One region of the Peribacillus aracenensis genome, then DNA from elsewhere that is predicted to be linked to it. Evidence: a T-box and tRNA genes for the amino acid it is inferred to sense, from the RefSeq annotation. Region 1 holds a T-box; the other holds one or more tRNA genes.
What was found. A T-box is a leader RNA that pairs with one kind of tRNA and senses whether it is charged. The one in region 1 lies ahead of N0M92_RS08495 (valine--tRNA ligase), so its partner is inferred to be a tRNA-Val.
Positions count from the first base shown of each region.

Region 2: it encodes a tRNA-Val, which carries the amino acid that the T-box ahead of N0M92_RS08495 (valine--tRNA ligase) is inferred to sense. The anticodon was not compared.

Region 1 is NZ_JANZMJ010000006.1:65,642-70,062, reverse strand. Features, by position in the region: gene spoVID (stage VI sporulation protein D) at 1-504, shown strand, start outside; gene ysxE (spore coat protein YsxE) at 598-1,671, shown strand; gene N0M92_RS08500 (hypothetical protein) at 1,728-1,919, opposite strand; T-box leader at 2,147-2,375, shown strand; gene N0M92_RS08495 (valine--tRNA ligase) at 2,418-4,421, shown strand, end outside.
Region 2 is NZ_JANZMJ010000001.1:101,299-105,719, forward strand. Features, by position in the region: gene N0M92_RS00510 (hypothetical protein) at 904-1,239, shown strand; gene N0M92_RS29390 (hypothetical protein) at 1,239-1,796, shown strand; tRNA gene N0M92_RS00520 (tRNA-Val) at 2,386-2,457, shown strand; gene N0M92_RS00525 (hypothetical protein) at 2,858-3,274, shown strand; gene N0M92_RS00530 (GNAT family N-acetyltransferase) at 4,167-4,421, shown strand, end outside.

The DNA of each region.
Region 1 (4,421 bases):
GATGTAGTGGAAGAGCCAAGTCGTGCAACCAAGCATCAAAATAGCTCTGTTTCAAATTTAGAATCCGAGGATGTTATCTGGCAGGGAGAAGATGACGTTGCAGCGGGCCCTATCCTTAATGAGAATGTGAAGGCGGAACAGGAAGAGGAATCCAATTCGTCCATAAGCGATCTATTCAAAAAGAGGGAAAGACCAGCGCCTCCGGCTAAGGAGGGTAAGAATTTCAAAGGCAGGAAACAAGCCGCGGAACGTGATGATAAAGAAACGGCCAATCATGATGAAAAGCAGCTATCCATCATGGATTTATTCGGACGGAAACAAGAAGAAGAACTAGTAAGGATGAAGGTTTGCATTGTTCAGCAAGGGGAAACGCTTGAAGACTTGGCTCAACGATATGATGTTACGGTTCAATCGATACTTTTCAGCAATGAATTGGAGTCGAATCAGAACGTCCATGAAGGGCAAGTCATCTATATACCGAAGGCGGTTGTATATAAGAATTGACCAGGACAGAGAGCAGAGCATATGGTCTGCTCCTGTTTTTTAGGTGCTAGAGGAATCGGATCATTAGTTTTTTAGAGAAAGTGAGTGAGTCTCGTGAGGGAAAACGAGAATCAGCAGCCTGCCAATCGGGATTGGGACGCGGAGACCGTATTGAAGGAATATGCCATGTATGTACAATATATTGAGGACTTCGGACGTGTAAAAAAAGTATACAGTGATCGCGGTACATTTGCCTTGAAATCCATGGTACCGCAGAACGGCATTGATTTTATGAAAAATGTTCAAAAATTGTACCATCGCGGCTATAACCGGATCGTTCCCATTTATCAAACGATGGATCAGCGTTACGCCGTTCTTCATAATGGACGTTTGTATTACCTGATGCCCTGGCTCAATAATGAAAGGGACGGGGAGCGCGATGAAAATCATAAGCAAATGTTCAGGGAGCTCGCTCGGATGCATACACTTTCCGTTAAGGAAATACAAGTGGATATCGAGGAACGGGAAGCCCATTTTGAGCGGACGATTGATGCCTGGAATAACGAGAAGGAATTCATCGATGAGTATATTGTCAGCTGTGAAAAGAAGTGGTATATGTCTCCATTCGAACTGACGGTTTGTTCTTTCTACACTGATATTTCACAGGCGCTGAAGTACTCGATCAAGAAATTTGAAACCTGGTATGAAAAAACGAAGGATAGTGAAAAGGTTCGAACCGTGGTCACGCACGGAAAGGTTTCCATGAAGCATTTCGTTTATGATGAGCGGGGTTATGGCTACTTCATCAATTTTGAGAATTCGAATACAGCTCCGCCGCATTTCGATTTACTGCCATTTCTCGTTAAATCGGCCAGGACCTATCCTGTCCAATGCGATGACTGCGTTGACTGGCTATATAACTATTTTCGTTATTTTCCGTTGAAAGAAGAAGAATTGCTGCTCATGCAAAGCTATCTGGCATTCCCTGGGTCAGCTTTGGAATTAGTGAAGGGTTATTCCGATGGCACGGGCCATCGTTCAGAGCTTGATAATGTTACACAACTGCAGCGGCAATTTTGGCTTTTGAAAAATATTGAATATATGGTGATGAAAATTGAAGAAATCGAACAGCAGAAAAAGGCTGCCGCCGAGGCTACCAAAGAAGAAGAACAATCACCCCCAAGCTAAATATACATGATTGGATCATCTCCAGTCATGTATATTTTTTTGCTGTAAGGGAATACTTAAATCCATTCGAAATACAAAGACATGGCCAGGAAAATAAAGGCGATTAGCAGGAGCATATCGAAGAAAGTCGGGAAAATCAGCGTACGTAATCCTTGGAACACAATAAAGGGGAAGATGAACTGCTGGCAGACACCGCGGAATTTCTTCACCCAAGGCGGTAAAGTATAGGGAGTATATCTTCGCTTCATAATATTACCTTCCTTTTTAGGACTTCTTATATTCTATGGGTGGGCAGTGGAAAAGGTGAAACAGCCGTCACATTCACTGTTTCTGGCGGATAAAATAAAGAAAATGAACTTGAATTGTATCAAAAGGGATGATTCCTGAGAAAGTAAGCGAAAAGATGATTGACTCGAGCCCCATGTTTTTTGTACTATATACTATATGCATTCAATGATTTTACTTATGAATATAAATCAATGCAAAGACCGGAAATAGTAAGATGAAATGCACTTTTCAGAGAGGAAACCAAATTGGTGCGAGGTTTCCAGGCAGCAGCATCCGAAGTCGTCCGCGAGCAGTCTTCGTGAACCCCTTAGTAGCGAAGGCCGGTGAAGAGCCGTTATCCCATTTGAGAGCCGAAAGAGATTTTTTTCTTTTTCGGAAAAAAGGTGGCACCGCGAACAACTTCCTTCGTCCTTTTGTGATGATGGAAGTTTTTTTTATGCCCAAAAGGAGGAAATGTTATGGAAGAGAACCAAATTTCTATGCCGACTAAATATGATCCGCAAACGATAGAGAAAGGCCGCTACAAATGGTGGCTTGATGGAAAATTTTTCGAAACGACGGGTGACGATAAAAAAGAACCATATACGATTGTCATCCCGCCGCCTAACGTGACAGGTAAGCTTCATCTTGGCCACGCTTGGGATACGACGCTTCAAGATATATTGACACGCATGAAGAGGATGCAAGGCTATGACGTTTTATGGTTACCGGGCATGGACCATGCCGGTATCGCCACTCAAGCGAAAGTGGAACAGAAACTTCGTGCTGAAGGCGTGAGCCGTTATGACCTTGGACGAGAAAAATTCGTAGAAGAGACTTGGAAATGGAAAGAGGAATATGCGAGCCATATCCGTGAACAATGGTCAAAGCTCGGTCTTGGACTTGATTATACACGTGAACGCTTCACTCTTGATGAAGGGCTTTCAAAAGCTGTGCGCGAAGTGTTCGTTTCGCTTTATAACAAGGGCTTGATTTATCGCGGCGAATACATCATCAACTGGGATCCATCAACGAAAACGGCGTTATCCGATATCGAGGTTATTTACAAGGATGTGCAGGGCGCATTTTACCATATGAAATATCCTTTGGTTGACGGATCAGGAGAAATTGAAATTGCCACCACCCGTCCAGAAACGATGCTTGGCGATACTGCTGTGGCTGTACACCCTGAAGATGACCGTTATAAACACTTGATCGGCAAAATGGTCCGCTTGCCAATTACAGGCCGGGAAATCCCGATTGTCGGTGATGATTATGTCGATATGGAATTCGGTTCAGGCGCGGTCAAAATTACTCCGGCTCATGATCCGAATGACTTCGAAATCGGGAACCGTCACGATTTGGAACGCATCCTTGTCATGCATGAAGATGGCTCGATGAATGAAAAGGCTGGTAAATATGAAGGCATGGACCGTTTTGAATGCCGGAAACAAATCGTCAAGGACCTTCAGGAAGAAGGAGTACTTTTCAAAATCGAAGATCACCTTCACTCAGTCGGCCATTCAGAGAGAAGCGGTGCTGTTGTTGAACCATATCTTTCGACTCAATGGTTCGTTAAAATGCAGCCGTTGGCTGATGCATCCGTTGAGCTTCAAAAAGGAACCGATGAGGAAAAAGTTCATTTCGTACCGGACCGTTTCGAAAAAACGTACCTGCATTGGATGGAAAATATCCGCGACTGGTGCATTTCCCGTCAGCTTTGGTGGGGTCACCGCATTCCAGCCTGGTACCATAAAGAAACAGGTGAAGTGTATGTAGGTCACGAAGAACCTGCGGACGCTGAAAACTGGGAACAAGATACAGATGTTCTTGATACATGGTTCAGCTCGGCATTATGGCCGTTCTCGACTATGGGCTGGCCTGACAAGGACAATGTCGATTTCCAACGCTACTATCCAACCGGGGCACTTGTGACAGGCTATGATATCATTTTCTTTTGGGTATCACGGATGATTTTCCAAGCTCTTGAGTTCACAGGTGAACGTCCATTTGAAGATGTGCTGATCCACGGTCTGGTTCGTGACGAACAGGGGCGCAAGATGAGTAAATCGCTTGGCAATGGTGTCGATCCGATGGATGTAATCGATCAATACGGTGCCGATTCGCTGCGTTACTTCTTATCCACGGGCAGCTCGCCAGGACAGGACCTTCGTTATAGCACGGAAAAAGTGGAAGCGGTTTGGAACTTCTCCAATAAGATTTGGAACGCATCCCGTTTTGCTTTGATGAACATGAACGGCATGACTTATGACGAAATTGATTTAAGCGGTGAGAAGTCTGTAGCTGATAAATGGATCTTGACGCGTTTGAATGAAACGATTTCAAACGTAACCAGACTTGCGGACCGTTATGAGTTTGGTGAAGTGGGCCGTGTGCTTTACAACTTCATTTGGGATGATTTCTGTGACTGGTATATTGAAATGGCGAAGCTTCCGCTATATGGCGAAGACGAAGCAGCTAAG
Region 2 (4,421 bases), on a different contig from region 1:
TTATTATTAGTCTCTTAAAGTGAATTTTTGCTAAATGGAATGTTGCTTACATTTGGATATCCATTTTATAAATCATTGAGCGCCGAGTATAGTACTCAGGGTAACGTTGTTTACGTCAGGTAGATGAAACTGAAAACGGTCTCAATAGTCATTACATCTAGGCAGGTGCTAATAAGGGGAGCTGGGTGTTAGTTTTACCAACTAACGGGAATCAAAGGCGAGATGGAGCCAATTATGGTCAGCAATCCTTCTTTTGGATTTGTTCACTTTCATTGTTGATATTGAACAAATAAAAAGGCTGTTTTCGCATACTTTGTTGCTATTTACCAAGTAAAGCGGTGTGGTTGATTTCCTCTACAGATGCTCGCTTTCCGCGGGGCGGGCGGTGAGCCTCCTCGGCGTAAACGCCTGTGGGGCCTCACCTGTCCCGCTGCTCCCGCAGGAGTCTCGCACTTGCGCACCAATCAACCTTAAATCGTTTAGTTTTTAAAAACAACAATCTTTACGAAAAGAGCCAATAAAAAAGACCATTTATTGTGTTCTTTTTTAGTGTTTCTTAATGAACTAGCTTCCTGAAAGTTAGTGTTTGAAAAAAGTTAAGAAGTTAACTTTCTACTATTACTTCACCCTCTTTTGTTAACAACCGACCTTCTTGAAAACGTATACTAACCAGTAGATTTTTGCTGTTTTAATTAGATATATTTTTACTTTTGTACCATATTGTACAAACCCCTTTCCTTTTAATGAATAAAATAACCAGAAAATAAAAAAAGGAAAAGGTGATTATAATTAAAAATCATTATACTATTTCACATTGTAATTCCTTTGTAGACACCACATATCTTAATAAGAAATGTGATCAAAAAAAGCCGGATGATTGTCATAGTTGTCACAAGAAACACAATGATTGTATATGTGATCAAAAGAAACCGGATGATTGTCACAGTTGTCATAAGAAACACAATGACTGTATTTGTATTCAAAAGAAACCGGATGATTGCCATTGCTGTCATAAGAAGCACAATGACTGTATTTGTATTCAGAAGAAACCGGATGATTGCCATTGCTGTCATAAGAAGCACAATGACTGTATATGCGATCAAAAGAAACCGGATGATTGTCATTGTTGTCATAAGATGCACAATGACTGTGTATACGATGAAAAGAAAACCGATGAATGTCATTTGTGCCAGAAGAAACATACTGATTGTCACTGTGACCACAAGAAACATAATCTAGTGAGAGCATCTGCGTTCAGGGCTAATAAGAACACACCACAACTTTACAAAGAAGCGGGTACGCCCTCAGTAAAGGTTTTATACCAAACTGAACAATTTGATTTAGCAAATGAATATAATCCGCATATATCAACATTTATTCCAACTGAGAATGGAATTTATGAGATAACCGCAAAAGTCTCATTTTGTCCGTCAAAAAGAAAAAGTGATAATTACTCAAAAAACAAAAAAGATAGTTGCAAATGCGATTATTGCAAAAAAAATAGTTGCGACTGTGAGTATTGCAAAAAAAGTCATTCTTCAAAAGACAAAAAAATACCTTCTTCAAAAGAAGGATATGCCGCCTCCATTTCAATTAACGTAAACGGAGATGATATGGATATTGTTAATGACTTCTTTAGAAAATCAAGACCTATTGGACTATCGGTTACTACAATCCTTCAGTTACAAGCAGGAGATCGGGTACAAGTAATATTTAGCGCAGGCGCAAACGGAGAAATTTTAGCAGAGGCACCTTTAACCAACTTTCAAGCTGCTAGATTCCCCTCTCCTATGTAAAAATCTTTTCCTGTCTTTTCTTTGCTAAAATCTTTGATTGAGCACATAGACATCATATTTGTTAATTAAAGTTGAGAAAATCTTATATGTAGGAGCCTAGGATTCTCCTCATAAATGGTTAGTTGGATTCTATTCTGAGAAATTTTTGGGTCAGATCCTGCTGGCTTCTTTTCTTCTTTGACTTTGTTCAAAAAAAGGTTATCGGGAAAAATAGTAAATTCTATTGAACAAGTTCTTAAAAACAATGACCATATTCAGTGTCAGCTCCCAGTGTTATGACTAAAATAAAGACAACAACAGTATCGGACTACAAAGAAAAGATCCCTTCTCAATTGGGCTTCTTTACAAAAATCTGGAGATAACGGATTTAGGGAACTCATTAAGATGTAATGGTTTAAATATTGAACGAATTCTTACAAGCTTTCAACTTTCAAGGATTAACTTCCCAGGCCAATTTACGATAAAAACTTTTTTAGCAAAACTACTTGTTTTATTTTGAATACCACTATATAATAAATCTTGTCCAGTAAAGAAGTCAGCAACTAATTAAGGTTTAAAAGCAAGCTCTAAAGAGCTTGATTTACATATTGACTTGTTAGCTCAGTGGGAGAGCACTTCCTTGACAGGGAAGGGGTCGTGGGTTCGAATCCCTCACAGGTCATCAACTACCAAAGGCTCAAATCCTTGATATAACAAGGATTTGGGCCTTTTTTTGTTTTCAAAGATATAGTTCATAATATATTATTACTCAATTGGTGCGGATAGAGCAGCATTTAAACGTATTACAGGACGAGGCAAAGCCCTTTCGCTTATTCAGCTAACGATGGTGGTTAAAAAGAAGACCATCTTTTAGGATTTTCTTTAAAAGGTACATAATCATGTTCTTCAGAAAAATCCACTTTACTATAATGTGTTGGGTTACCTTTACTGCCAAATACCATGCACGGAAATTTTTAACTGTGTGATTTTAATATGCCTACAGTTTATTATATTGATAAAGGAAGAAGAATTTAATCTACTACTAGAATGAAGTAAGTCTTTAAAAGGGAAGTGATAGTTAAATGCTTTATATAAGCGATATCGAAGAGATAATTAATAACACATTAAACGAGCACAATTTGGATATTATTCATGAATTTGACAATAGTCTAAGTGCGCCTATGAGTTATAACGTATCGACCAATACTATAAAATTCAATTACCTTCAAGTTAACGGTTATAAAGGGAAAATTAGAATTAAAGAGACAGAGGAAGACTTTGTTAAAATTATTCTTTATCGTATGATTGGTTATTATTTAGATTTTAAGAAAAACAAACATGATTTAAGGATTTTAATGTATGGTCACGAAGAAGAAAAAGAAAAGCTAAAATCTGAAATAGAAACTAATGCTTGGGATTATGGGAGAACATTAGTACCTGAACAACTATTAGAGTCATATGATAAAGTTCGTGAATTAGATAAAATGCTAATAAAATAATGTACTCTAAGAAAATGGAGACCCGATTTTAAACTAAAACAAGAAAAAGAAGCCTCCTTGGAGAATCTCTCTGGATCTGACTTTTGATTGAGGAATTAAACTGATATCCAATAAGACAAGACCCAGAGAAAGAGGAGTTGTCTTAGCAAGCTTGATGAATAATCAAGTAGAAAATCACGTTCAAAGTTGTGCTCAATTTTTAAGAGAAAACATGGAAAAGCATATCGATTACTTGACTAAAGAAATACACTGGACTGAACATACTTCTGAAGAATGAACAACAAATACTAGATAAAGAGGAAAGAGAATTATTGTTTGAAGTGGGCTACAGAAAACGATTGCGTAGATAAGTATTATGACCTGCTCATCCAATGATTTGTTCATAGCAGTAATTTTTATATAGCAGACCATAATTACGCAACCAAACTTGAAGAAATTTAATCGATAACAATTTCTTGCAAGCATCCAAATCTATCCGCATAACATTGACGGTTTCTGTTAATACCATCAACGATTAAACAATTCCTAAAAGAGCCCTTGTGGTATATAAATACCAATCGCTACACCTTTGCTTATATCCATTATTTTTAGCAGTTCATTTTTTTCTAATAATGGTTATTTTCAAAGTGGTTCCAAATTAGCGCGGCTATCTTTTTTTGTACTTATGGATTTAAAATGAGAGAAATCTTATACCTGCTGTCATCTTGTTCACTTCAGCAGTTATATGTGTTTATCTATCCATCCTGGCAATATTTCGGTGATGTTCTAAATATTAGTTTTGAATTTGAGTATGAATAAAAGAAAGGAAACTGATTAGATTTCTTATTACCCAAACGGGTGCTTCCCAAAAAGGTTAATATCTTATTTATAGTTAAGGACAAAGGAGAGGACTATGGAAATAACGGTTAGACAAGTAGATAAAGAAGAAGTTTGGGAATTAAGGCATAAAGTTATGTGGGCAGATAAGCCCTTTGACTATATAAAATTAGAAGACGATGATTTAGGTATTCATTATGGGCTTTTTAAAGGAGATGATTTGATTTCTGTCATCTCACTTTTTATAAACAATAGAGAATGTCAGTTCCGTAAATTTGCAACCCTTCAACTAGAACAAGGTAAAGGGTACGGAAGTACATTGTTAGACTAT